DNA from 3 places in the Pseudoleptotrichia goodfellowii genome. Region 1 is predicted to be linked to each of the others. Evidence: riboswitches for the same ligand, from Rfam matches in the RefSeq annotation. Region 1 holds a riboswitch; each other region holds the start of a gene.

Region 1 (9,890 bases):
GGATATTTTTATAATTGAATTAAATAATTCAAAATGTTATAATTTATTATAAATAAATTTAATAAATAAAGCAATAAAAAATATTTTGAAAGGACTTTCCATGAAACTGATAAAAACAAAAAAACCGAAACATTTAATGAATATATACAAACTTTACTTAAAAGCCTTTCCTAAAAATGAAAGAAAGCCTTTTCCTTTTATACTGTTAAAGCAATGGAGAGGAACAACGGAAATCCTTTCAATAAAAAACAGTACAGGAGAGTTTGCAGGACTTGCTATCGCAGCTATACACAACGATCTTGTTTTACTCGCATATTTTGCAGTTTCGAGTACACAAAGAGGAGGAGGGATAGGCTCAAAAGCTCTCCAACTTTTAAAAGAGCGTTATGCCGACAAAAAACTGTTTCTCGAAATAGAAAATACCGACACCGATGCTCCCAACATAGAAGAACGGAAAAAAAGAAAAAATTTCTATTTAAAAAACGGAATGAAGGAAATGCCTTTTATTATAAACTTTTTCGGTACAGAAATGGAGATTATGACTTATAATTCGGATATTATTTTTGACGAATATCATTCTGTTTATAAAAAAGAATTCGGAAAATATATAAGCAGGAAAGTCAAATTTGTAAGATATAAATAAAATTCCCGTATTTTCAAAATTCGTAAAGGACTGAAAAATACGGGTAATAACTGATAACTCTCTTTAAAATTTTTAACGGGAGTTTTTTGATTAAATTATTTCTCAATGTATTCAATATGATTTAAAGATTTTCCCACTATTTTTTTCACGCGTTCATTATTTATTACAATCGGAGAATCCAAATCGGAAATAACATCTTTTATTTCTCCGCTTTCCATTATGACAACTTTATCACACAAATAATAACATGCTTCAAAATCATGAGAAATAAATACATACGTCAAATTCATCGTTTCTCTCAACTCTGCAAGTAATTCGAGTATTTGTTGCTGAACAACAGGATTAAGTCCGCTGACCGACTCGTCAAACACGATAATTTCAGGCTCCAGTATCAACGCTCTGGCAATGCAAACTCTTTGCAGCTGACCGCCGCTTAATTCAGTAGCTTTACGTGACAAAAATTCGGCACGAAGTCCTACTTTTTCGAGCAAATCCGTTGCACGCTTTTTTATTTCTTCGTATGAAAGCGTTTTTTTATAATGTATTCTCAAAGGCTCAAGCAATATTTCCTCTATTGTAAATCTCGGATTTACAGCACCTAAAGCATTTTGAAACACCATTTGAACTTTTCTGTATATTTTCTTCATTTCTTTTTTGGAAAGTGATTTATATGATATTCCGTCGAGAATCATATCTCCCTCGTCTAAAGGCTCCAATCCCACAATAAGCTTGGCGAGAGTACTTTTTCCCGAACCGCTTTCTCCCATTATTCCTACACATTCCCTTTCGGAAACTGATAAATTGATATTGGATAAAATCAATTTTTTATTATAATATTTATTTACATTATTTATCATTAATTTTGTCATACATTATCACTTCTTTTTTTATATCTCGTGTGAGTTTTTCTTAGTAACAGTTCTTTACCGTAATTACTTTCAGGATTTTTAAGCATTTCGGAAGTAATTCCTTCTTCCACTATTTCTCCGTTTCTCATAATCATTACTTTTCCGCCTAATTTTTCCGCAAGATCATAATCGTGAGTAATAACTATAAGTGCTGTATTCTTTGACTGAAATTTTTTAAGCATTTCAGCTACTTTTTCACTATTGTAATAGTCAAGAGCAGAAGTAGGCTCATCAGCTATTAAAAGTTCGGGCTGCAGTTGCATCATCATTGCAAACATTACTCTTTGAAGCATTCCTCCGCTTAACTGAAAAGAATATTTTTTCATTATTTCTTCCGAATTGGGAAGATTCAACTCTTTCATTCCTGAAATCATTTTCTCTTGACATTCTTTTTTTGAAAAATTCAGCTGACTTTGAAAAAGCTCTACTGCATGAGATTCAATACTCTGAAAATCATTAAATATAGCCATGGGATTCTGTGCGATATAAGCAATTCTTTTTCCTCTGTAATTACTTCTTTCTTTTTCTATCATTGAAAGCAGATCTTTATCATCAAAATATATATTTCCTCTAATAATCGCATTTTCAGGTTTCATTCCTATTAAAAGTCTCGAAAGCATAGTTTTTCCCGAACCGCTTTCTCCGATAATAATAAGCGTTTCCCCTTTATTCAGCTTAAATGAAATCCCTTTTAAAATTTCGGTTTTATCAATTTCAGTTTTTAAAGAATTTATAATTAATCTTTCCATAATTTTTTTATTCCTTTTCCGTCAAAAGTTTCGCCTAACAGATTAAAAGCAAGAACCGTAATAAATATAGCCATTCCCGGATACAGTACGAGTCCCGGTATTCTTCTGAAATAAGGTTTTGCATCGTTTAACATCATTCCCCATTCGGCAATATTGGGCTGTACTCCTATTCCTAAAAAAGAAAATCTCGAAATCATCAAAATGATATTTCTGATATTCATCAGAGCAGCTATCAAAATAGGCTTGAAAACAAAAGGCAAAATATGCTTTCTTATTATATAGAAAGACGGTGCTCCTATAGCACGTGCCGCCTGAACATATTCCTGCTGCTTAATGCTCAAAACCATATTTCTCAAAATTCTCGCATAGTAAATCCATTCAATTACTGTTACAGCAATTATAATATTTCCTACTCCCTGACCCAAAATCCCTACAAGTGCCATCGAAAGAAGAAAACTCGGAAATGCCATTAATACATTGATAAACCACAAAAACAATTTATCCCACGCACCACCGAACCAGCCTGCTGCGATTCCTACAGGAAAACTTACACACAAAGTCAAAACTGTTATAATTCCTGATATTGTGAGCGAAAGTCTTGTTCCGTAAACCAACCTTGAAAAAACATCCCTTCCCATGTGATCCGTTCCTAAAATATGAATTTTACTCGGAAGCTGCAACTTCTGAGAAATATCGGTATATAAAGGATCATAAGGTGCTATCAGCGGAGCAAAAATTGCTATAAAAATCAATATTACCAATAATGTGCACGAAAAATAAAATAATTTACTTTTTTTCATAATACTCCTTTACATTCCCGTTTTTTCTTTTAATCTTAATTTCGGATCTATATATTTTATCATAATTTGAGTAATCTCGTTTACAATTACCGACATTACTCCGAAGAAAAGCAGCATTATTTGAATAAGCGGAAAATCTCCGGTTCTTACTGCCGTTGCAAACAATTTTCCTATCCCGGGCCATGAAAAAATTTCCTCGATTAATACACTTCCTGTCAACAAAAACATGATATTCGAGCTTAAAACCGTTACAATAGGAATTGCCGCATTTCTGAGCAAATGATTTATAATTACTTTTTTTCTTGAAACTCCCCTAATAACTGCATTTTCCACATGAGGTTTTTCCATTTGTTCGAGTATACTTTTTCTTATTAAAAATGTTGTTTGTGCTACTAGCGGTGTTACAAGGGTTATACACGGCAATATAAGATTTTCGAGTCCTCCTCTTCCCGAAACAGGAAGGATTTTCAATGAAACTGCAAATATTATAATCAATATATATCCGAGCCAAAATGTCGGAACCGATACTCCTGTATATGATAATGCCTGTACAATATAATCGATAAAACTGTTTTTATTTACCGCACTTATAATACCCAATATCGGAGCTGTCAAAAGCAATATCAAAAACGAAAATAATCCCAACTGAAAAGTCGGAACTATTGCTTCGCTTACCAAGTCGATAACGGGAACTTTTTTTGAATAAGATACTCCGAAATCACCTTTCAACAGATTTCCCACCCAGTTCATATACTGAACCGGGACGGGTTTATCAAGACCTAATGCTTTTCTCGTAGATGCCAGTGTTTCTGCAGTTATACTCACGTGAGAAGCTCTCAGATAATTTTCAACGGGATCTCCCGGCGATAATTTCACAAGAAAAAACGTTATCAGAGAAATTACCGCAAAAATTGAAAATAATGATATTATTTTTTTATCATAAAATCGTCCTTTTATTTTACAATAAGATTATTTTACCTTTTTCACTGACCATGCAGGAATTCTGTTTTCCTCAGGCATAAATTTAACTCCTTCAAGTTCTCCTGTTCTGTAAACACTCAACATAGCCTGATAACTTATAGGAATGTATACTGCCTGTTCATGTAAAGTAGTCAATACATATGTATACATTTCATTTAATTTTTGTTCGTTAGGCTCTACCAGCAACGCTTTTATTGTTTTATCCAATTGTGCTTTCATCGGTAATCCTAATTGTGCTGCGTAATCAGGATTTGTATTACTTGCCGAATTATCAGCCATTGCAGTCAGGAACGCATGAGGATCCCAAGGTGCTCCCCAAGAGAAATCGGACATTATATCGTAATTTTTTGCAGTCGCATTTTGCCAGTAAGCTTTTTCTTCCATAGCTTTTAATTCAACCTGTATACCGATTTTTTTCCATTCTCCCTGAATATACTCTCCTATACTTTTATCAGTAACTTTTGAAGAAATATAAGGGAATGAAAGTACCATTTTTTACCGTTTTTCTCTCTGATACCGTCAGCTCCTTTTTTCCATCCTGCTTTATCCAGCATTGCTTCAGCTTTTGCTAAATCATATCCATATTTTTCCAATTTTACATTTGTATGAGGAACATTAGGAGCAAAAATAGTATCTGCAGGTTTTTCTATACCGTCAAATATATTTTTTGCAATACTTTCTTTATCCACTGCGTGATTTAACGCTTTTCTTACATTAAGATCTCCCAATATAGAGCTTGTTGTATTCATAAGCAACATTCTTGTAGACATAGGGTTTGATGTAGCAGTAGTGTATTTTCCGTTATCCTGTCTGTAAGAATTGAATCTGTCAAGACTGATAAGTCCGTTTCCGTAAATCAAATCAATATCTCCCGATTCAAATTGCAATGCCAATGTTTCACTGTCAGGAATATTTTTTATAATTATTTCCGAAGCTGCAGGTTTTTCTCCCCAGTAATATTCATTTCTCACGAAAACTGCATATTCATTGTTTTTATGTTCTTTCAATACCCATGCACCTGTTCCTATAGGAGCTTTTATACCTTTCATAGTATCTCCGCCTTCAGGAAATCCTGCATCTCCAAGGAAACGAATAGGTCTTATCATTGCTAAATCATATAAAGTCGCAGTATAAGGTGTGTCCAACACTATTTCAAAAGTCAGATCATCTACCGCTCTGTATGATTTTAAATGATTAGTAAATGCAAACCATGAATGCTTAGATTTATTTTCTTTAGAAAAAATTGTATCAAAGTTTTTTACAACATTTTTGGCATCAAAAGCCGAACCGTCTGAAAACTTAACATTAGGTCTTAATTTAAAAGTATAAGTTTTTCCGTCTTCGGAAATTGTCCATGATTCTGCCAACATAGGCTTAATTTCTCCGTTTTCTCCGTATGAAACCAGTCCGTCATACACCATATCCTGAGTGATAAACTGACTCGGCAAATATTCATGCGGATTCAGATTTCCTACAGGATCCTGATTAAACGCAAGTGTAACTTTATTTTCTTTATTTGCTTTCTGTCCTTCTTTGGAATCGCTGTTAGGCTTTGATTGACAACCTAAGATTATTTCCGTCATCAGTAAAATACCGATCTGTTTCAAAAATTTTTTCATTAAGTTTTTCTCCTTTTTGTTTTTATTTTTTATTATTTTACTTCCTTAAAAATTATACTTTTTCATAAAAAAAGAACTGTTTGACAGAATAAACAAACGGTTCTAAAAAACACTTATAACTTAAGAGCTTTTGAAATTCCATTTAACCGTCTACCGCAGTCAATTTAATGAAAATTTATTATGGATAGTTATCCGACTTAAAATAAAATATTTTTTCACGGTTGCGGGACAGTCCAGGAATTCCACCTGCTTCTCTACCTCTCGATTTTTTCAAATCAGTCATAATAATATCAAGCTTAATTTTTATTTATTGCAAAATAATAATTTTAATTTAGGGAATTATATCATTATTTTTTCTTTTTTCAATAGTTTGAACATATATTAAGCTCAAATAAAAAAGGAAATACAGATGAAACAAAATCTTGAAAAAATAGACAAAATTTAAAAGTTTTTCACAAAATTATCGGATATACAAAAAAATAAAGGAAAATTTTCCTTACTAATTTTTTTTTCAAATTATACTTTAATTAGAAAAATAATATCAAATAAATGACAGGAGATGAAAAGATGAAAACTAAAAAAACATTATTTTTTCTTATTTTAATTGTCTTAATGACACAAATTTCAGTTTACATTTTTGCATGTACAGGAATTATCGTCGGTAAAAATCTGACAACTGACGGTAGCTTTATATTCGGAAGAAATGAGGATTTGGAACCTGACCATAATAAAACATTCGTAGTTCACGAAAGAAAGAAAAATAAATCAGGAGATGTATTTAAAGATGAAAGTAACGGATTTATCTATAAATTACCGGCAGAAAGTTTCAAATATACTGCCCTTCCTGATGTTACTCCAAAAGACGGAATATTTGACGAAGCAGGCTTCAATGAATACGGAGTTATAGTTGATGCTACAGTATCTGCTAAAGCTAATGAAAAAATACAGAAAATAGATCCTTATGTTGAAAACGGTCTTGCAGAATCGGCTCTCACTTCAGTTGTATTACCTTATGTAAAAACTGCAAGAGAAGGTGTTATGCACTTGGCACAAATTATTAAAACACAAGGTGCTGCTGAAGGAAATACTTTGGTAATTGCCGACAAAAATGAGCTTTGGTATATAGAAATTTATTCAGGTCATCAGTTTGTTGCCATAAAATATCCTGATGACAAATTTTCGGTTTTCCCTAACACTTTTTTCTTGGGAACTGTAGATTTGAATGACAAAAAAAATGTTGTCGCTTCTGAAGATATTGAAAATGTTGCTAAAAAAGCAGGAACATATATAGCTGAAAACGGCAAAATCCATTTGACAAAATCTTATGCTCCACCTTTTGAGGATAGAGACCGTTCCAGACAGTTTTCAGGAATATTATCATTAAATCCTGATTCAAAAATTACTTATAACGATGAAAGATATGATTTTTTACAATCAACAAATAAAAAAATATCCTTACAGGATGTTATGAAAACATTGAGAAATCGTTTTGAAGGTTTAGGATACAAGCCTGAACTTTCCAAAGCCGACAAAGGAAAAGAAGGATACAAATATCCTATAGGCAACATTAACACTATGGAATCTCATATTTTCCAAATAAAAGGAACTCTTCCTAATGAAATCGGTGGAGTTATGTGGCTGACTATGGCAGCTCCTAAATTTTCTCCTTATGTTCCTTACTATGGAAATATAACTGCTACAGACAGTTCTTACCACAATGCCGACACAAAATATAACGAAAATTCTTTTTACTGGGTAGCTGATAATGTAAACGATATTCTTGATAAATCGGACTCTAAATCACAAAATGACTTTTTAAGCAAAATCAAAAGTTATGAAAATAAAAAAATTGCTGAACAAGCCCAAATAGATAAAAAAATTGCTAAAATGTCACCTAAAGAAGCTCAAAAATTTGCAACTGAACTTGCATTGAAAAATGGAAAAGAAGCTTTTAATATGGTAAAATCTCAAGAAAAATTATTGAAAAGTAAATAAAATTCAAAAGAATCCATAAAAGATTCTTGTGAATATATAAAAAGCAAATTTTCTTTCCTTATATAATAATACTCCCGTTATTTACAGTTTTTACTGTGTTAGCGGGAGTATTTTAAAATAAAAAATATCATTTGAATTAATTCTCATTAAATACATATTTGTAAATTGCTTTTGCGACACCATCATTTTCATTTGTATCAGTAATAAATTTTGCAGCTTTTTTTGCAGCTTCTGTTCCGTTTGCCATTGCTATTCCGAAACCTGCATATTCAAGCATTTCTATGTCATTATTTCCATCACCTAAAGCCATAACTTCACTTTTATCAATTCCCAAACGATTGGCAAAATCTTTTAAGGCTGTTCCTTTATTCACTCCTAAAGGCATTGCTTCCAAAATACTTACCTGACTTCTGACAAATTCATATAATTTTTTCATGTTTTCAGGGATATTTTTCTGAAATCTGTCAACTTCTTCGGGATCTCCCACATACATACCTTTAAATATAGTATATTTTCCGCTTACTGCTTCTTCCAAATCAATTTCCGTAATAGGAACATACACGAAATTTCCGTCACGTACAGTATATTCGTTAGGCTTTCCTACACAAAAATAATGTTTCTCATCAAATAAAGTAAAATCAAAATTATATCCTTTACCGAAATTATATAGATCAATAATTTCTTCTTTCGTTAAAGTGTGAGAATCAACCAGACTCCAGTTTTTAGTTTCTCTTATTTCACAGCCGTTATTCAGAATTACATATTCTTCCTCATCAAAATCAAGTTCTTTATACAGTGGTTCTACTCCGAATAAAGGACGTCCCGTGCATAATACAATTTTTATTCCTTCCTGAGCTGCCCTTTTTATTGCTTTTTTCTGTGCTTCCACAATATGTTTATTGTTATTTAACAATGTTCCGTCCATATCCAAAGCTATTAATTTAATCATAAGATTTACTCCTCTTTTTTATTATTTCAGTTCAGTATATCATATGATTTTACTTTTTAAAAGAAAAAGTATAATTCAATACATTTATACTCGATAAAAAAGTACTTTTTACAAAAACTGTCGACTATAATCGACAAAAATTATTTCTTTATAATTTTATCGGTTATAATCGACAGAATAATCGATTTAATTAAAATTACTTTTTATACAAAATTATTAATTTTATGCTTCTTTCTTAGCCATCATATCTTTGACTTTCATAAGTCTTGTGATACTTCCACGCTCATTTTCGTCAAGTTTCATCTGGATAAATCTTATTGTTTCCTGAAGTTGCGGTATTGTCATGTATTCCAACGCATTTACACGGCGTCTTGTCTTTTCGACTTCATCTGCCATAAGCTGACATGCCTTTTCCACTTCAGCCAATTCGAGCAACTTATCCATTACTTTACTTAATCCGTCAATAGCATCATCCAAATCGGCTGATGTCTGAGCATATCCGTAAGGATATATAGAAGCAGACTTTCCTTCACTATTTTTTATAAAATTCATTTGAGGCACGTGGACACTCATTATATTTTTTTTCTTAATTTCCACTCCTATTTCCTCATTTGAATAAATAATAGCATTTTCAAGCATTTCATCGGACATTACTCCTCTTGCAAGTAAGAAATCCTTGAATGAATCCTGTATTTTCCCTTCGACTTCTTCACGAAGTTTTTTATTCATTTTTATCATGTCTATAAACTGTCTCATCAGTTCGTCCTGCTTGTCTTTGAGAAGTTTATGCCCTCTGACTGCAGTTTTCAGCCTTATTTTAAGCTTTGTCAGCTCCATTCGGGTAGGATTTATATTTAATTTTGCCATAATTATTCATCTCCTGAAGGTAAATATTTTTCCAAATATTCATCCCTGATTCTTTTCAACTCTGTTCTAGGCAATATTTTTAACAGTTCCCATCCTAAATTCAACGTTTCTTCTATCGTTCTGTTTTTTTCAAAACCTTGAGCTACATACTGATCTTCAAAAGCAGTCGTAAATTTTACAAATGCTTTATCCGTATCGGACAATGCAGATTCTCCCAATATTACAGCCAATTCTTTCGCTTCTTTTCCTGTGGCATAAGCAGCAAACAACTGGTTCATTGTATCGGCATGGTCTTCTCTCGTTTTATTTTTTCCTATCCCTTTATCTTTCAATCTCGAAAGCGACGGCAAAACATCCACAGGCGGCATCAGATTCTGTT
Region 2 (9,890 bases), 1.1 Mb from region 1:
CAATAATATTATTTGTAGTTATAATAGCTCTAATGGTGGATATACAACTGGCTGAAAGAAGAATACCTATACAGTATGCAGGAAAAGGAAGTTTAGGTTTCGGAGGAGGACAAAGTGCAGTAGGTAGAAGAACATATTTACCTTTGAAAATAAACACTGCAGGAGTTATGCCAATAATCTTTGCATCAGTATTGATGGCGGCACCGCCGTTTATAGTACAAATGCTTAAAGCTAATGCATTCTGGCAAAAACAGTTTTCACAAACGGGAGTTTTATACTTACTTTTATTTGCCTTTTTAATTATAGTATTTTCATTTTTCTATACATTGACTATCGCTTTCGATCCTGAAAAAGTATCAGAAGATTTGAAACAAAGCGGTGGGACAATACCTACGGTAAGAGCAGGGAAAGAAACTGCCGATTATTTGGAAAAAGTAGTTACAAGAGTAACTTTCGGAAGTGCACTGTTTCTGGCAATATTAGGGATATTCCCTAATATATGGTTCGGATATTTTCTGCATATACCGGTATTACTCGGAGGAACAAGTTTACTTATCCTTGTAGGAGTTGCCGTAGAATTGATACAACAAATTGATTCTTATTTGGCGGTTAAGAAAATGAAAGGATTTATAAGTACAAGCGGAAAAAATAATAGATAGAATTAAAAAATGGAGCTTTAGAGCTTCATTTTTTTGATTTTTAAGAAAAATATATTTTCAGAACATTAGTAAAATTTTGAAAATAATAAGTTCTCAAAAAAATTAAAATTGTTTAACAGCAAATTATAATTGAAAGAAATAAAGGGTCATGATATAATTATCTGAAATTGGATAAAATAGAAGATAGAGTTTATCCCGAAATAAAAAAAGTGGAGTCGGAAAAGGAGTTGAGGGCTCAACTAAATATAAGAATAACAATGTTTCCGTTGAAATAAGGAGGAGTTTAAAAGAATGAAAAAACTTGCACAGTCAATAGTAGCTTTTATTGTAGGAATATTCGGAATGAATGCCGGTAAGATAATAGGAATTTTCCTGATATCGATGCTTCCTGTAATTGAATTAAGGGGAAGCATTCCTGTGGGATTTTCTCAGGGATTACCGTGGTACACAAATATGATTACTTCTATTGTAGGAAATATGCTTCCTGTACCTTTTATACTTTTATTTGTTGTAAAAGTATTTGAGTTTATGAAAAAGCATAATATAATGGTAAAATTTATCGAAAAATTGGAAAAAAGAGCATTAAGTAGAAGTGAAAGTGTTGCAAATAAAGAATTTTTGGGATTAATGCTGTTTGTTGCAGTACCTTTTCCCGGAACGGGAGCATGGACAGGGGCATTGATAGCGGCACTTCTTAAACTGAATCCGAAAAAATCTTTTTTTACAATACTGCTTGGAGTAATATTAGCAGCAGCTGTAGTAACTTTAGGTGTGTACGGAGTATTCGGATTTTTGAAAAATATGATATAATAAAAAATATTATAGAGAAAGGAGACGGGGAAGTCTTTGAAAAATTTCCCGAGTTGTAAAAATCACCAAAGCCGGAAAGATTATATATAACGGGAATGCGAGGGCAAAAACCTTTTGATATGAAAGCCCTTTAAGATAACCTCAATAAAAAATGAGCAAAGGAATATTAGTAACGAGTTTCGGAACATCTCACAAAGATACGAGAGAAAAATGTCTTGATTCGATTCAGAAAGAAGTTGAGAGAAAGTACGGAAGTGAAAAAGTCGAAAGAGCCTATACTTCAGGAGTAGTAAGAAGAATAGTCGAAAAAAAAGAGGGTATTCACATATATGATCAGGAAGAAGGTCTGAAAGCCCTTAAAGATAAAGGATACGATGAAATTATAACAATGTCTTTACATATTCTGAACGGAATAGAATATTCAAAACTCAGTGATAAATACGGTAAAATAACAAAACCTCTTTTGACAACGGAAGAAGATTATAAAAGAATAGTAAATGATGCTGAATTTAATGATTTTGAAGGTAATGACGTAATTATTTTTATGGGACACGGTTCTGAAAGTGCTGCCGATATTACGTATGAAAAATTGCAGGAAGAGTATAATAAAGCAGGAAAAAATAATGTTTTTGTAGCTACTGTGGAAGGAAAAGTAACTATTGAAGATGTTATTGAGAAGCTGAAACAGACAGATTATAAAAAGATATTGTTAAAACCGTTTATGATAGTTGCAGGAGATCATGCAAAAAACGATATGGCTTCTGATGAAGAAGATTCATGGAAAACAATTCTGCAGAACAACGGATATGAAGTAACACCGGTTTTAAGAGGAATGGGAGAATATAAACTTATTCGTGACATGTTTATGGAAAAACTTGACGAAGTATATGGGAAAAATGAAAAAAATAATACTGAATTAATTATTAAAGAGGAGGAACCTAAAATGACAAAAAGATTATACAGATCAAGAACTGATAAAAAAATAGCCGGAGTGTGCGGAGGACTTGGAAAATATTTCAATATAGATCCTACTATCGTAAGAATAGTATGCGTTATACTGATGTTAGGATGGGGAATAGGCTTATTTACTTACGTTATCGCAGCTTTTGTAATACCTGAAGAACCTATTGAAAACAATAAAAAAAATGAAGATATAATCGAAGCTGAAAAAGTGGACGATTAGGAGGAAATATAAAAAGGAGTTTATGAAGTCTGTAACTTATTAAAATCTGCAATTTTATAAAAAATAAATATTAAAACACTATATTCAAAATGGGTATAAACTTTTTAAAAGAAATTTTTATTTACCCCTTGACAAATTCTGAAAAAGTAGTATACTGTTAATAGAGTTTTAGGTGTTTTTACAAACTTAATAAGGAAATCGGTTGAAATCCGATACAGCCCCCACTACTGTGAAACTGACGAAAGTACATGAAAACCACTGAAAATAATATTTTCGGGAAGGGTACGAGTAGGATGAAGTTAGTCAGGAGACTTGCCTAATATTTATTATTTAAATTTTCTGGGAAGGGAAAGTTTGATATACATCAATAAAAATAAATCAACGGCGATTTAGTTCTATTATAATAAAGTTATACAACGGTAGTATAATCAGTATTATAGAGCTTTTGGCGTGTATTGAATTTCGGCTTTCAGCTGATTTTTTTTTTAACCTAATCAAAATTTTATTTCAAAAGGAGAGTCTAAATGAAAAAGAGAACATCATTGTTTCTTGTTTTAACAGGAATGTTTGTATTATTTGCAAACGGTTATTCAATGCACATTATGGAAGGTTTTTTACCTAAACAATGGGTAGTAGTATGGTTTATCGTATGTGTGCCGTTTTGGGCATCCAATAAAGACGCAGCAGTAAAAGATGCGGTCTGCAGTAGTATGGTTTATCGTATGTGTGCCGTTTTGGGTTATCGGGATTAAAAAAATTCAAAGTGTCTCAAAAGGAAGTGTACGTGAAAAAATGACACTTGCGTTGGCAGGGGCGTTTATATTTATTCTTTCGGCATTAAAAATTCCTTCGGTAACAGGAAGTTCGTCACATCCTACAGGAGTGGGACTTTCGGCTATATTATACGGTCCATTTGTAACTTCAATACTTGGAACTATAGTATTGATATTTCAGGCAGGATTGCTTGCACACGGAGGATTTACAACATTGGGAGCAAATACATTCTCAATGGCAATAGCGGGACCTATAGTGTCTTATCTGATTTATAAAGGACTGGCTAAAAAGAACAGAACACTTGCAATATTTTTAGCAGCAGCTGTAGGAGATTTGGCTACATATGTAGTTACATCTTTCCAATTAGCACTTGCATATCCTTCAGCAGACGGAGGAGTTATGGCTTCATTTATAAGATTCGGAATGGTATTTGCGGTAACACAGGTTCCTTTGGCTATTATTGAAGGATTGCTTACAAACGTAATTATGAACATACTTGATAAATACAACGCGAAAGAGGTGGAAGCATAATGGCTGAAAATAAAGATAAAAATGTATTCAAAAAAAATATAATTTTAGTTGTAATAATACTGTTAATAGGTGCAGTACCTCTATTTACAGTGAAAGCCGATTTTGGCGGTTCCGACGATAAAGGAGAAGAAATAATAGGAGAAATTAATCCTGATTACAAGCCTTGGGCCAGCAGTTTAATAGAAGAATTACCCAGTGAAACTGAAAGTTTATTGTTTGCATTGCAGGCGGCAATAGGTGCAGGAGTTATAGGATATGTATTAGGTTATTTCAAAGGCGAAAGAAAAAATGCTGATAGATAAAATATCTTACGGGAATCCGATTAAAGATATAAATCCCGGAATAAAGTTTTTATTGTCAATGACGACATTAATATTTTTACTTTGTACAGAGAACAAAGGAGTTATTGTATTTAATCTTGTGTTATTTAATTTGCTCCTTTTGTTCGTTGTGAAAGTAAAAGTATCGGACTTGCTGAAACTGAACTTTATTCCGGCTTTATTTATTTTAACTACTGTGATTTCTTTGTTGCTGATAAAAGCTGATATATGGTTATTTCTGCTACGTTCTTTTGCAGGACTTTCTGTAGTATATTTTCTGATTTGCTCCACTCCGATAATAGATTTGGATTATATATTCGGAAAATTGAGATTTCCCAAAATATTCAGAGAAATGTTCCTGCTCATTTACAGATATATATTTCTTTTATTCGACAATAAAGAAAAATTGCAAAACTCTCAGGAAGTAAGACTGGGTTACAGCAGTTTCAAAAACAGTATGAAATCATTCCCGATGCTGGTGGTCGCTATATTAAGAAAAACCTATTATTATAATTCCAATTCTATAAAAGCGGTAGAATCAAGACTGGGAAAAGAATTTATTTTTTCTCCGAGAAAATATAAAAAAATCGGAATTGAAGCGGTTTTTACAATATCAGTAATAATAATAAATTTATATTTGGTGGTAAGATATTATGCTTAAATTGGAAAATATAACTTTTTCTTATGATGAAGAAACTGAAGCGTTAAAGGATATATCTCTTAATATTGAAAAAGGTAAAAAAACAGTTTTTCTCGGAGAAAACGGTTCGGGAAAATCTACTGTATTTTCAATAATGAACGGACTTTTACAGGCACAAAAAGGGAGTGTATATTTAAACGGCGAAAAAGTACTACATAAGAAAAAAAATCTTGAAGAGCTTAGAAAAAAAGTGGGAATAGTGTTTCAAGATCCTGAAATACAAATATTTGCTCCTCTTGTTTTTCAGGAAGTTTCTTACGGACCTGAAAATCTGGGCTATTCTAAAGAAAAAGTAGAAAAAAATATAACAAAAGCAATGGAAGAAATTAATATACTCGATTTGAAAGACAGACCGTGTCATCATCTCAGTTACGGACAGAAAAAAAGAGTATCCATAGCTGCAATAACGGCAATGGAGCCGGATTTGCTTATTTTGGACGAGCCTACTGCGTGGCTTGATTCCAAAAATACGAAGAGTGTATCGGAAATTCTGAATAATTTTGCCGATGCAGGGAAAACCCTTGTCGTGTCTACTCATGATACGGATTTTGCCTATGATTTCGCAGACTATATTTATGTTTTGGATAAAGGTAAAATCGTAAGACAGGGAAGTCGGGATGAAGTTTTTGAAGATTTTAAGTTTTTAAAAGAATTGAATCTTAATATTCCCGCAGTTTTAAAAATAACACGTTATTTAAAAAGTAAAAATATAGACGTAAATGATTATTATACATTCTTGGAGGAGAACAACTTATTATGAAAAAAATACTTATAGCGGGAGCAATGAGCGGCAGCGGAAAAACAACATTGAGCAGTATACTTATGTCCTCTTTTGAAAATGTTGCTCCCTTTAAAGTAGGACCTGATTATATCGATCCCAGTTATCATGAAGTGTTTACAGGGAATAAATCCCGTAATCTTGATGCTTTTATGTTTGACGAAGCTACTTTAAAACATATATTTGAAACAGGGGCGAAAGGTAAAGATATAGCTGTAGTTGAAGGAGTTATGGGGCTTTATGACGGAATAGGTCATGAAAAGGATAATTTCAGTACGGCTCATGTATCGAGAATGCTTGATATCCCTGTAATACTGGTTGTAAATGCTAAAGGTATCTCTACAAGTATTGCAGCGGAAGTTTTGGGCTTTAAAATGTTTGATAAAAATGTTAAAATAAAAGGCGTTATACTGAATAACGTTTCATCAGAAAAGTTGTATCTGAATCTGAAAGAAGCCGTAGAAAGATTTACGGGAATAGAATGTTTGGGATTTCTTCCGAGAAATGAAAAACTGACTATCGAAAGCAGACATTTGGGACTGAAACAGGCTTTTGAAATGAATGCATCGGAAGAATTGGCAGAGAAAAAGGCACTATTTAAAGAGATAGCCGAAAATAATCTTGATTTAAAAAGAATATGGGAAATTGCCGAGGATTTTGAGCCTGAAAGCAGTATGGATGATTTTGAGCCGTTAAAAGAGTTGAAAGACAGATATAAAGGAAAAAGAGTGGCGATGGCGAAAGACGGAGCATTTTCTTTTTATTATGAATCAAACTTGGAGCTTATGAGATTTTCAGGATTGGAAATAGTAGAATTCAGCCCGGTAAAAGATAAAAAACTGCCCGAAAATATTGATATGGTTTATTTAGGTGGAGGATACCCCGAACTGTATTATAAAGAATTATCCGAAAATATTTCTATGAAAGAAAGTATAAAGGAAGCCTTTGAAAAGGGAGTAAAAATATACGGAGAATGCGGAGGGTTTATTTATCTGACGAAAAAGCTGAATCTGACAGACGGAAACAGCGGAGATTTCTGCGGACTGATAGATGCGGAAATTTCTATGAGAAATCGACTTAATATAGGAAGATTCGGATATATAAACATAGAAACCGGAAACGGAATAAAAACTAAAGGACACGAATTTCATTATTCGGAAATATCTGAAGATAATGAAAAATCTAAGGGTCATAACCATTTTTATAAAATCGAAAAAAATGACGAAAGAAATTGGAGTTGCGGTTATAAGAAAAAAAGCCTGTTAGCAGGGTATCCGCACATTTCTTTCTATTCAAATATAGAGTTTTTCAAATATATATTGGAAACATTATAATAAAAAAGTAATTCAAATAATTGAATTAGATAAAATAAAAAAATTACAGGAGGAAATTGGAAAATGTCATACATTAAAGATCCGAAAGGCATAGAAGTTAGAAGTTTTGAAATGATTACTGAAGAATTGGGGGATAGAGCCGACAGATTTAGCGAGCAGGAAAAACCTATCGTGAAAAGACTTATTCACACGACTGCCGACTTTGAATATGCTGATATTGTAGAATTTCAGAACGATGCTGTAAATTCAGCAATGGAAGCTTTAAGATCGGGATGTAAAATATACTGTGATACAAATATGATTGTAACAGGATTAAATAAAATAGGGCTTGGAAAATTCGGAGCTTCGGCTTATTGCCTTGTAAACGATGAGGATGTAGCAAGAGAAGCAAAAGAAAGAGGAGTTACAAGATCAATGGTAGCCATTGAAAGAGCAGTAGCTGATAAAGATACAAAAATATTCTTAATAGGAAATGCACCTACAGCATTATTTATGTTGCTTGAAAAAATGGATAAAGAGGGTGAAAATAAACCTAAACTTATTGCAGGAGTGCCTGTAGGATTTGTAGGATGTCCTGAATCTAAAGCGGAACTTTCCAAATATGATGTTCCGTTTATAAGAACTAACGGAAGAAAAGGAGGAAGTACGGTAGCGGTAGCGGTACTTCACGGGATACTTTATCAAATGTACGAAAGAGATAGATATTAGGGGTAATAAATAAAGGGAAGGAATGAAACAGAATGGAAGAATATGTATATTTTCAGGGTAAAAGATTAAGATACGGCTATACTACGGGAAGCTCTGCAACTGCAGCGACTAAAGCGGCATTGACATATCTTCTGGAAAACGGCAAAAACGACATACCCGAAGTAACAATAGAACTTCCCTCAGGACAACCTTTATCAATAAAGATAAATTCTGTGTTAAAAAGAGAGGACTATGCTTTGGCATCGGTTCTGAAAGACGGAGGGGATGACCCTGATGTTACTCACGGATTGGAAATTTTTTCAAAAGTAAGTTTGCGTAACGATTCGGAAATAAATGTTTTCGGAGGAATAGGAGTGGGAAAAGTTACTAAAAAGGGATTGCCCGTCGAGCCGGGTAATTCTGCAATAAATCCTACTCCTATGAAAATGATAAGAAGTACTGTGGAGAGTATACTTCCCGAAGGTATGGGAGCCGACGTGGAAATATTTGTGCCTAAAGGAGAAGAAGCAGCCAAAAAGACACTAAATTCTAAATTGGGAATAGTCGGCGGAATATCTATTTTAGGAACAATGGGGATAGTAAAGCCTATGTCCGAAGAAGCATGGAAAGTCTCCCTTGCCGTAGAGCTGAAAATGGCTCTTGCTATAACGGGAACCAAAGAAGCAATATTTCTTTTCGGAAACAGAGGGAAAAAGTATTTGAGTGATCACTTCAAGGATAATACTTCCCAAGCAGTTGTAATAAGTAACTTTGTAGGATATATGTTTGACAGAGCGTGTGAATTTGAGGCAAAAAAGATTTATTTTATAGGGGAATTGGGTAAATTTGTAAAAGTCGCCGGAGGAATATTCCACACTCACAGCAGAGTTTCCGATGCCAAAATGGAAATACTTACGGCAAACTGTCTGCTTGTAGGTGAAAGTATGGAAAACCTGAAAAAAATAATGGCTTCAAATACGACCGAAGAAGCTACAAAATATATTGAAAAAAAAGAAGTTTATAATCTTCTCGCAAAAAAAGCAAAGCAAAAATGTGAGGAATATTGCAGAAGAAACGGTTGGGATTTGGAAGTGGAAACTTTAATAATTTCCGCTGAAAGAGAAGAACTCGGAAGCAGTAAGAACTTTTTTGAACATTTTAAAAGAAAAGACGAAACAGAAGTTTAATAAACAGAACTTAGGAGCAATATGAAAATAAATGTATTAGGATTGGGACCGGGCAGCCTTGATTATATACTGCCTGCAGCTATAAAAAAACTGAAAGAATCGGAAGTTATCGTAGGAGGAAAAAGGCATATTGAAAGTTTGGGAGAGTATGCTGCAAATAAAGAATACTGCTATATAACAGGAGATTTGGAAAGTGTATTGAAATTTATAAAAGAAAATAGAGATAAAAAAATGTCTTTGATATTATCGGGAGATACGGGATTTTACAGTATGCTTACTTTTATGAAAAAACATTTTTCCGATGATGAATTGGAAGTAATTCCCGGAATTTCTTCAGTTCAGTATATGTTTGCAAAAATATCCGACTACTGGTATGACGCATTTATTTCAAGTGCACACGGTAAAGAGTTTGACTATGTTGCAAAGCTTGAAGAATACGGGAAAGTGGGAATGCTTACCGATAATAAAAATACGCCTCAGGAAATCGCAAGACAGCTTTCTGAAAACGGAATGGGAGAAAGTACGGTTTACGTGGGGGAAAATCTTTCCTACGAAGATGAGAAAATATATAAATATAAAGCACTGGAATTAAAAGATGTTGATTATAAATTTAAGATGAATGTCGTTGTTTTGAAAAAATAATGTACCGTTTTGTGAGGTAATGAAATGAATAAATTACAGTGGAAACGTGTTTATGATTCTGTATCTGAAGATGACGGATTCAGAATTCTGATAGATCGTCTTTGGCCGAGAGGAGAAAAGAAAGAAGCTGCAAAAATAGATTGTTGGGCAAAAGAAATAACTCCGACTAAAGAATTACGGGAATCTTATCATAAAGGTATGATTGATTACGAAACATTTTCTGAAAAATATGGGAAAGAACTTGAAGAAAATACTGAATTTAAAAATTTTGTTCAATTAATCGAA
Region 3 (9,890 bases), 810 kb from region 1:
TCCTACAAGACAGTGTATTTTTCCCGGCTCCACAGTCAGATTTATATTTTTTAAAATTTTTGTATTTGACAAAGTCAGTGTCAAGTTTTTAATTTCTATTAATATGCCTGACATATTATTTCCCTTTCGCTTTGGCAACTTCAAGCATTGCATTAGTTAAAGAATCCAAATTATACTGCATAAATTTTTCAAAGCTGTCTTTTGTATACGGACCGCTGCTCATATGAGAAAGACTTTTTATTCTTACTCCTGTAGCCTTCTGAATTGTTGTGGAATATTTATTCTGTACCTGTGCATCTACAAAAAGAACATCTATTTTATCCCTTTTCATAATGTCTATCATTGCTTTTATGTCCGAAGCACTCGGTTCTACACCGTGAGCAGGCTCTATTACGGCTCTTACTTTCAATCCGAACTCTGATAATAAGTAGTCATAACCTGCGTGAGAAGTCGCTATCCTCATATCAAGATTTTTTAAGTGGCTTACTTTTTTGATAGCTGCCGCTTTAAGATTTCTCAATCTTTGAGCATAAGCCTGTGCATTTTTATTATAATAATCTTTATTTGCAGGATCTATTTGTCCCAATTCCTTCGCAATAGTATAAACCTGCTGGATAGAAGTCGTTATCGAAATAAAAGTATGCGGATTTACAATTTTTGTCTTTCCTCTCATCCCCGAAACGGACATTAAAGAAACTCCTTTGTTTGCATTTATTATTTTTACTTTTCCGTTCATTTTTGCAGCTTTAACTATATCGTATACAAATTCGTCATGTCCTACACCGTTTACAACAAGTATATTTAATGTCGACATCTTTTTAATATCTTCAGGTCTCGGTCTGTAACTGTGAGAATCGTATAAATCTCCTCTAATTACAGGAATAACTTCCATTTTATCTCCGACTATATTGGAGACATAGCTGTAATAAGGCTGTAGCGTTACACCCACTTTCATTTTTCCGTAAGAAATCACACTCATAAAAATCATCGAAATTACTAATAAAACTTTTTTCATTAATTATCACCTTTCCCTTCAAATTTCTGTCTTTCGTTTTCTCCTGTATAAGGAACTATCTCTTTCCATCCAGGAAAATTTTCATCAATGGCAAATTCCACTTCATCTTTATGTATATGAGTTTTTATAAATAAAATCTTCGTATTTTCCTTGTTTTCATTATCTACAGCTACCAGAAAATTTCCACTTGTCATAACATTTTCACAAAGACCGACATAATATGTCTTTTTATTTTTATCTATTCTTTCCCAAGTGAGTTTCCCTCTTTCCTCCCACGTTATATCTTTTGTAAAAGGAGGCATCAGTTCATCTTCCAGTTGTTTTATGGTCGGTAATTCTTCATCTTTACCTTTCATTTTTATTTCACTTACAAAGTTTATCAAATCGGCATAAATACTTTCTTCAATATTTGAAAAGTCCGAATAGGAACTCACTTCATTTTCTTTTATTTTCTGTTTCGGTGCTTCTGTTTTTCGGAGTTTAATGAGTAAAGCCGCTGTTAAAATCAGTAATACAACTGTTATTATCAAAATAACATTTTCTTTCTTTGAGCTTGCAGGCTTCAGTTTTTCTGTGACTATTTTAATCACCTCTTTATACTTGTCTATAATATTTTTTTATTTATTCATATATTCATATTTATTTGATTATCAAAATAAATTGTTTTGAGTCACTAAATAATTATACCATAAATATTTTATGTGTCAAGAAAAATTGCTATATACCCTTATTTAAAGGTCTACAGCAAGTTTTTCTTTTATAATTTTTCCTTTTTCCATAACGATTATTCTGTCGGACATTTTTGAAATAACTCTCATATCATGACTTATATAAAGTAAAGAAATATTATTTTCTTTTATATGCCGGTTTATTTTATCCAGTATTTTTTCCTGATTTATCGCATCAAGAGAAGTCGTCGGCTCATCAGCTATGAGTATATCGGCTTTTCCAAGCAGCGATAAAGCGATCCCTATTCTCTGTTTCATTCCTCCCGAAAACTGATACGGATAATCTTTAATTCTTTTTTCGGCAGCACTTATATTCAAGTCTTCCAAAATTTTCACAGATTTTTTATATGCTTCCTTTTTTGATATTTTTTCTTTAAATATTAAAGTTTCCGTTATCTGATCACATATTTTCCTGTAAGGATTGAGAATATTCATAGAATCCTGTAAAATCATATTTATTTTTTCCGAAGTAAATTTTCTCATATTTTTTCTGTCAAATTTAAGCAAATCTGTTTTTCCTTTGTATAAAATCTCTCCTGTTATTTCAAAATTATTTTTAGGAAGAAGTCCTGTTAAAGACAACATCAACACACTTTTTCCCGTTCCCGAATCTCCGATAACTCCAAGCCTTTCCCCTTTTTTCAAAGTAAAAGAAATATTGTCCAGAATTTTATTATTTTTATTTTCGTTTACAGTGCTTACAACGAGATTTTTCACTTCCAAAATTATATTATCAGTCATATATAGTCCCCTGTTTTATATTATTTATTTCTCTATCGTCAAACAGCCTGTTGGATACAAATGCTATAAGAAATATCCCTAAAGACGGCCATAACAGCATCATCGGATAATCAAAAAGATATATTCTGTATTGATACAGCATCGTTCCCCAATCGGGATTATTTATATCCGATCCGAGGCCTATAAAAGTAAGCGAGGCATATTGCAGTGAAATCCCGCTCATATTGTTTCCCAGGGAAGTAAATACGGGTTTTACTATATTCGGTAAAATATGCCTGAAAATTATTCTGCCGTTTCCTGCACCGAGCATTCTTGAAGCGACAACAAATTCTTTTTTCTTTATTTCCTGAACAAGCTTTTTCGTCTGATTGTAATATCCTCCTATACTTCCTATACCTATGGAAAGCCCCGCATTTAAAGGGGTCAGACCGAACTGAGAAGTTATTACAAGAGCCAGAATAAAAGTCGGTATTATCATAAATAAATCTATTAGAAAATCGGGAATTACATTTAACGGGGAATCGGTGTATCCTGTTATCATTCCCGCAAAAATCCCCGTTACAAATGAAAATGACGAAGCAATGACGATAACTTCAAGAGTTCTCATTCCTCCTTTTAATAAAAGAGAGTAAATATCCCTTCCGAGAAAATCAGTTCCTAAAATATGTTTTCCCGACATTTTCAGAAATTTTTCGTTTAAATTGATAATACCTGTATCATATACAGGAAATAAACGGAAAATTATAATAATTAAAATTAAAGCAGATAAATATACAATATATTTTTTAGAAATTTTTTTCAAAATATACCTCATTCTTTTATATCCAAATATTTCAATATAATATTAAAAAATATTTTTACCGCAATCATCCAGATAACTACTATTAATATATACGATTGAATCACATTATAATCACGATATTTTATACTTTCTACGAGAAATGTACTTATTCCGGGAATTATAAATATAACTTCAAGAACAGCCGTTCCGCCTATCACCCACGAAAACTCCGATATTACAGCCGATATAAGTCCGTAAATTACCGGTCTTGCAGCATGTCTGAATAAAACATATTTCTCTGAAAATCCTCTGCTTATTGCAGCAAGTATATATGTTTTCGTCATCTGTTCCCTAAAATGTATTCTCACTATTCTCGAAAATTTTCCCATAAGATAAAGAGATATTATAAATATCGAAAGAAAGAAATTCGACAAATCTTTATTAAAGAAAAATGTTGTCAGCTTCCATTTTATCGAGAAGAAATATATTATGATTATCGCCAATATAAATGACGGTACTGTTTGCGACATCAAAGACAATCCTTTTGTAAATCTGTCAAAAAATCCGTTTCTTTTCAAACTTGAAAAATAACCTAAAAAAAATGATAAAAAAGCCGAAATCAAAACTCCGCCTAATCCTATTCCCAATGAATAAGGCAGTCTTGCAAGCATTTCGATTTTTATATCATTTTTTGTTATAAGGGAAGTTCCCCAATTAAATTTTATGAAATTTCCTATCCATTTCAAATACTGCTCAACAAGGGGTCTGTCGAGTCCCCATTCAGCCCTGAGATTTTTAAGATTTTCAGCAGTTACGGGAACTCCTGTAGATCTCAAATAAGTTTCTTCAGGGGATGAAGGAAGCAGTCTTATAAAGAAAAACACAATAATCGATATTACGAATAATAAACATAATATTTTGACTGTTTCTTTCAATAATTGAGTATACTTCATACTGCTTCCTCCCTGTTATATCTATTTAACCGTTAAATCAGCTCTTACTATATAATAATCCGCTCCCCAGACTTCATAATCCTTAACTTTATCAGACAATCCCACATACCATATCGGATCTACAAGGAAAAGAACAGGTCTGTCTTTTTTCAATATATTCTGTGCTTCCACAGCCAATTTTATCATTTCCTGCTGATCTCCTGTAGCATCTAATTTTTTCATAACATCTTCAAATTCTTTTGAAGCATATCCTGTGTAATTGTTACTTGCTTTAGGTCTGAAAAATTGATTTAAAGAGAATGTAGGCACTCCTGTAGATGCAGTATGTTGTGCATATAGCATTATATCAAATTTTTTACTTGCTCCCACTTCTCCTATATTTTCGGAAATTTCAGTTTTTGCATCAATTCCCATTTTTTTCAACTGTGAACTCATAACTTGCATAAGAGTTACCAAATCAGGTCTTTGAGGATAAGTTACCAATGTAAGGGAAAGAGGTTTTCCGTCTTTTTCTCTTATTCCCTGAGCATTAAGTTTCCATCCTGCTTCGTCCAACAAACTTGCAGCTTTATTTACATCACTTGACACATCCGCTTTTCCTGCGAAAGGGAAATATCCCGCAAAGAATCCTGTAGGTTTTTTACCTCCGTGCAAAGAAGCTATAAGTTCATCTCTGTTTATAGCCAAATCCAATGCTTCTCTCACTTTTACATCACTTAACGCTTTATTTGTCATGTTTACAAAAGCGAAGTACTGATATCCTACTTCCATCGGTTTCAATATATGCCCTGATTTTTGAAGAGATTCTGCAAATTCCGAAGGAATCGACACTGCAATATCAAGTTCGTTACTTTCAAATGCCAATTTTAAAGCATTAGGGTCTTTAAATTCTTTTACTGTTACATTCGGTCTTTTTTCCGCATCAGGGAAATATTTGTTAGGTACTAATTTTACTTCCGTATTCGGAGTAAGACTTTCTACAGCAAAAGGTCCTGTAAATATAAATTCACCTTTATCATTTACTTTGTAAATAACATTAGTCCATTCAGCCAAAACAGCTTTCATAATTTTTGTAGGTTTTTCGGATTTTATATTAACCGTAAATTCGTCAACAGGACTAAATTTCAATGCTCCTGCAGTTCCTCTTGCTATTGCATTTTTTTCGTTTGTTCTGTTTAACCCCTCAGAAACAGCTTTTGCATCAACTTTTGTTCCGTCTGAAAATAAAATATCATTTTTTAATTTTACTTCCCATTCATTGTCACTTTTTTGACTGATAGACTCTACAAGACGAGTATCAAGTTCACCTTTTTTATTTACAAAATAAAGGTTTTCCGATATTCCGTGAGATGTCAACGCCCATCCGGTACCTCCGTCTCCCGGATCCAGTCCTGACACAACATATCCCTGTCCGACATTTACAGTCTTAACTGTTTTAGGCTCTGAAGCTCCTTTTTTATCGCCCTCGTCTTTTCCTTTAGAACATGATATAAAAACAAGCAAAACTGCCATCATCATTAAAAGTATTTTGTTCATTTTCAATTTTAAACTCGGAGCATTTGCTCCCGAATAATTTTCCTTTTTCATTATTCCTCCTAAAATTATTTTATATTAATCCGAAAAAATCGGCTATAAGAGCCGATTCAATATACAAATATTTCATATCAAAATAAAAATCTTTAAAAGACATCCCCTAAAAATACCTATGACTTCTTTCAAAAGTTCTTTTATTCTGAATTATAATAATTTCAGTATATTGAATTTCTCCTTCCAAAAAATTCGAATATATAATTCAGGCAAGTCTTCTGACTAACTTCATCCTACTCACACCCTTCCCGAAATTTATTTCAGTGGATATTTGCTTTCGTCCGTTTCACAGCAGTGGCGGCTGTATCGGATTTTAACCGATTTCCTTATTAAGTAAAAAACACCTGAACCTTTGAATTATATTATACATTAATATTTTCTTTTGTCAATAGAAAAAACGGGAGTTTTTCTATGACTCCCGTATTCTCAATATTTATATTCTTTTTATTAATTTTACAAATATAAAACTCTATCTTAAAATTTCCTACTCTCCTGTCAAACTTCCTTTGTTTAGTTTTTTAAATCTTGAGAAGAAGAATGTTAAACCAAATGCTAATCCAAATGCAGCCAGTGAAGCGATCCAAAACGACCCTCTATTTTTGGATATTGACAAAAATGCTAAAGCTAGTCCTCCTACACCTATTCCTGCCGCTAAAACATTAAAAGCAGTACATATTACAGCTCCTACTGCAGAACCTATTAATGATGCATAAAAAGGATACATATATTTTAAGTTAGCACCAAACATTGCAGGTTCTGTAATTCCAAACCATGCCGAAACAGTCGCAGATAATGAAACAGATTCCTGTTTTTTATCTTTTTTATATAGAAAATAAGTTGCAAGTACAGCTCCTGATTGAGCTATATTTGATATAGCTATTAACGGCCATATAAATGTTCCACCCTGTGTACCTGACAATTGCAAATCCACAGCTATAAATGTATGATGCAATCCTGTTATTACTAAAGGTGCGTAAGTTGTTCCAAATATCAATGCTCCTATATATCTTAATCCCGGTGTTTTAAACAAGAATTGGAATAAATTTGTTAACCATTCTCCTAATGTTCTTGCTGCAGGTCCTATAAATAATATTGTTAAAAATCCTGTTATTACTAAAGTAGCAAAAGGAACCCAAACTAATTTTAATACTTCAGGAGTTCTTTTATCAATAAATTTTTGAATATAACACATTGCTATTCCTGCAAACATTGCAGGTAAAACTTGTGCCTGATATCCTATCATCATTATTTTGGCAAACCCTAAATTCAATATATATTTTCCTGCCTCAATTCCGAAAGGATCTTTTCCCATAGGATTTTGAGCATCTTTAAATAAATGAGCATATTTTGCAGAACCGTTAATTATAATATCTTTTAAATGTACTCCTGCATCCGACAATTCTCTACTTGAAGAAATATTTCCGTAAACATAAGCATTTAACATAACTCCTGCTACCAACATAAGTCCTAATACAATTCCCAAAGCTTCATTTCCTTTGAATTTTTTAACTGTAGACCATGTTACCAATACAGGCAACATACCAAATACTGATCCTCCTATCCAATCAGTATAAAGCTTTAAATTAGCTGCTAAAGGATAAATATCCACTAAAGATTTTCCACCTAAAGATTTCATACCTTGAGATAAAAAGTTTCCAAATCCAAGCATTAACCCTCCTGCAACTAACGCAGGTATTAACGGAACGAATATTTCAGCCAAATGTGCAACCATTCTTTGTAAGAAAGGCTGTTTAGTCATTGCAGCTTTCTTAACATCTTCTTTAGATCCCGATTCAATTCCCGACACCCCGATAAAATCTTTATAGAAGTTTCCTACATCGTTTCCGATAATAACTTGAAACTGACCGGCATTTGTAAATGTTCCTTTTACAGAATCCAATTTCTGAATATCCTTAGGACTTGCTTTTGCATCATCTGCCAACGCAAATCTCAATCTTGTCGCACAGTGAGTTACACTTACTACATTCTCCTTCCCTCCGACGAGCTTTAGCAGCTCTTTCGCCTCATCTTTATAACTTTTCATAAAGTCCTCCTTCAATAAAATTATTTATAAGTAAATTTTTTTAGTACCTAATTCATACATCTTTCAAATAATAATTTTTGTTTATTTTTTAAAATCTGTTTTTATAACATTTCCAAATTACATTGTATATACTATTTTTCAAGTAAAACTACATGATTATTCTTCATAAAAATTATATTTAAACAATTTAATCATTATTTTAATTTTATAAATTTATATAACTTTCAACAATGATACTATAAGGTATTATAAAGGAAATGTCAAGCTTTTTTTCTTGCATTTACAATGATACTTTATTTTTCAACTTTTATTTACTTAGTCCAATATAAGAGCATTGAATTAAACTCATACTCATATACATATTTCCCGTCTTCATATTTATAATATTAAAGCAGAATATCCTTTACTTCCGAATACAGTTTTTCTTCTTCCTCAGTTTTATTTTTACTGAACAAATCAAGTGGCAGAGTTTTATAATCTATCCTTACACTTTCATGTTTTAAAATACTTTCAATACTGTCAAATGTATATTTTCTTTTATTTTTGATAACAATTTGGTTTACATCTACTCCTTTGGAATACAAAATCATAGTCAGGTAAATATAGTCATTTTCACGCCAATCCATAGGCAAATTCAATTTTTCTTCAAACAAATTATTATATTTAGGCTCTACACCTGTTGCCATTCCTATCATAGTAATTTTTTTAGATTTTTTGTTAATTTCTTCAAGAACTTTATCCAAATCATACATTCTATAAAAACAGTTATATCCGAATATCAGATCGTAACTGTCAATATTCGCTTCTTCAACTTTCTTATTAATATATTTTATATTATTAATATTTTTCAAATCTGCAACAGTTTTTATATAATCAAGATTATCTGAAGAAAGATCAAGACAGGTCATCTCACGTGATAATCCGGCAAGATCAAAAGTATAGTTTCCCCAACCGGGACCTATTTCCAAAGTTGTTTCTATTTTAAAATCTTTTAAAATTTCAAGGACTTTTTCTCTTATTTTTCCTGAATAATCATCAATATTCTCTTCAAATTTTTCAACATTAAAGCCCTCATTTTCAATATGACGACCTACATGCCGTTTCCAGAATTTCTTTTCTTCATCATCGTTGTCTATCCTTATATCCTGTCTTTTTATTTTATCCAGAGCTTTTCTCCAGTCGTTTATTGCATAACCTAAATCTACTTTAGGATTCATTCTTTACCTTCACTACTCCTTTTTACGAATTTTTATTTTTTATCTAAATATTCTGTTTTTTTTCGACTCCAGCAACTGGTCCAGCATCACTATCGCAGTAACCGCTTCAAGTACAACAACAGCTCTCGGTACAATAGCCGGATCATGTCTTCCCGTTACTTCAAGAAAGTCGTCTTTTTCAGTTTCAAGATTTACGGTCTTCTGTTTTCTTCCTATTGAAGCGGGAGGCTTTATTGCGACTTTAAAGTCTATCGGCATACCGTTCGTTATTCCGCCGATTAAACCGCCGTTATTGTTCGTATAAGATTTCACTTCACCTTTTTCATTATAATACATTTCATCATTTGCTTCACAGCCTGTCATTTTTGCTATGGCGAATCCTGCACCGAATTCTATCCCTTTTACAGCAGGCACTGAAAACATCATTCTTGCCAGTTCGCTTTCCATACTTTCAAAAAAAGGATTTCCAATTCCCGGCTTCATTCCTGTTACTGTTATTTCGACTGTTCCTCCTACGGAATCTCTATTTTCCTTAGCTTTTAATATAGTTTCTTCCATTTTCGGAATAATTTCTTCATTTAATACAGGCAATATCATCTTTCTCCATTTATCAATATTTTCCTGTGTAATATCAATTTCTTTAAAATCTCTGTCTTGTATATCTTTTATAGATTTTATATGTGCTGCTACCAATATCCCTTTTTCTCTAAGCAACTGTTTTGCTATGGCACCTGCAAATACTAACGGAGCTGTTATTCTTCCCGAGAAATGTCCACTTCCTCTTATATCGTTGAATCCGTTATATCTGTTCATACCCGACCAGT

What was found. Region 1 has a riboswitch for cobalamin ahead of nikA (nickel ABC transporter substrate-binding protein). Riboswitches for the same ligand answer to the same signal wherever they lie in the genome.
Region 2: another riboswitch for cobalamin. It lies ahead of FVE72_RS11665 (hypothetical protein); the one in region 1 lies ahead of nikA (nickel ABC transporter substrate-binding protein).
Region 3: another riboswitch for cobalamin. It lies ahead of FVE72_RS08850 (ABC transporter substrate-binding protein); the one in region 1 lies ahead of nikA (nickel ABC transporter substrate-binding protein).

Annotation. Positions count from the first base shown of each region.
Region 1 is NZ_AP019822.1:989,013-998,902, reverse strand. It holds gene FVE72_RS05020 (GNAT family N-acetyltransferase) at 101-643, shown strand; gene FVE72_RS05015 (ABC transporter ATP-binding protein) at 739-1,512, opposite strand; gene FVE72_RS05010 (ATP-binding cassette domain-containing protein) at 1,509-2,300, opposite strand; gene FVE72_RS05005 (ABC transporter permease) at 2,288-3,100, opposite strand; gene FVE72_RS05000 (ABC transporter permease) at 3,110-4,057, opposite strand; gene FVE72_RS11640 (ABC transporter substrate-binding protein) at 4,070-4,573, opposite strand; gene nikA (nickel ABC transporter substrate-binding protein) at 4,522-5,700, opposite strand; cobalamin riboswitch at 5,866-5,999, opposite strand; gene FVE72_RS04990 (C69 family dipeptidase) at 6,268-7,695, shown strand; gene FVE72_RS04985 (Cof-type HAD-IIB family hydrolase) at 7,832-8,644, opposite strand; gene FVE72_RS04980 (V-type ATP synthase subunit D) at 8,867-9,511, opposite strand; gene FVE72_RS04975 (V-type ATP synthase subunit B) at 9,514-9,890, opposite strand, start outside.
Region 2 is NZ_AP019822.1:2,176,815-2,186,704, reverse strand. It holds gene secY (preprotein translocase subunit SecY) at 1-659, shown strand, start outside; gene FVE72_RS10520 (COG2426 family protein) at 951-1,469, shown strand; gene FVE72_RS10515 (sirohydrochlorin cobaltochelatase) at 1,621-2,652, shown strand; cobalamin riboswitch at 2,806-2,986, shown strand; gene FVE72_RS11665 (hypothetical protein) at 3,177-3,404, shown strand; gene FVE72_RS10510 (energy-coupling factor ABC transporter permease) at 3,379-3,957, shown strand; gene FVE72_RS10505 (energy-coupling factor ABC transporter substrate-binding protein) at 3,957-4,259, shown strand; gene FVE72_RS10500 (CbiQ family ECF transporter T component) at 4,246-4,938, shown strand; gene FVE72_RS10495 (energy-coupling factor ABC transporter ATP-binding protein) at 4,931-5,737, shown strand; gene FVE72_RS10490 (cobyrinate a,c-diamide synthase) at 5,734-7,089, shown strand; gene FVE72_RS10485 (precorrin-8X methylmutase) at 7,153-7,797, shown strand; gene cbiD (cobalt-precorrin-5B (C(1))-methyltransferase CbiD) at 7,830-8,963, shown strand; gene cbiE (precorrin-6y C5,15-methyltransferase (decarboxylating) subunit CbiE) at 8,985-9,605, shown strand; gene FVE72_RS10470 (DUF488 domain-containing protein) at 9,630-9,890, shown strand, end outside.
Region 3 is NZ_AP019822.1:1,803,458-1,813,347, forward strand. It holds gene FVE72_RS08820 (metal ABC transporter ATP-binding protein) at 1-114, opposite strand, end outside; gene FVE72_RS08825 (metal ABC transporter solute-binding protein, Zn/Mn family) at 116-1,015, opposite strand; gene FVE72_RS08830 (DUF6162 family protein) at 1,015-1,605, opposite strand; gene FVE72_RS08835 (ABC transporter ATP-binding protein) at 1,747-2,484, opposite strand; gene FVE72_RS08840 (ABC transporter permease) at 2,477-3,163, opposite strand; gene FVE72_RS08845 (ABC transporter permease) at 3,295-4,218, opposite strand; gene FVE72_RS08850 (ABC transporter substrate-binding protein) at 4,240-5,805, opposite strand; cobalamin riboswitch at 5,997-6,168, opposite strand; gene FVE72_RS08855 (PTS transporter subunit EIIC) at 6,290-7,849, opposite strand; gene FVE72_RS08860 (class I SAM-dependent methyltransferase) at 8,236-9,066, opposite strand; gene aroC (chorismate synthase) at 9,106-9,890, opposite strand, start outside.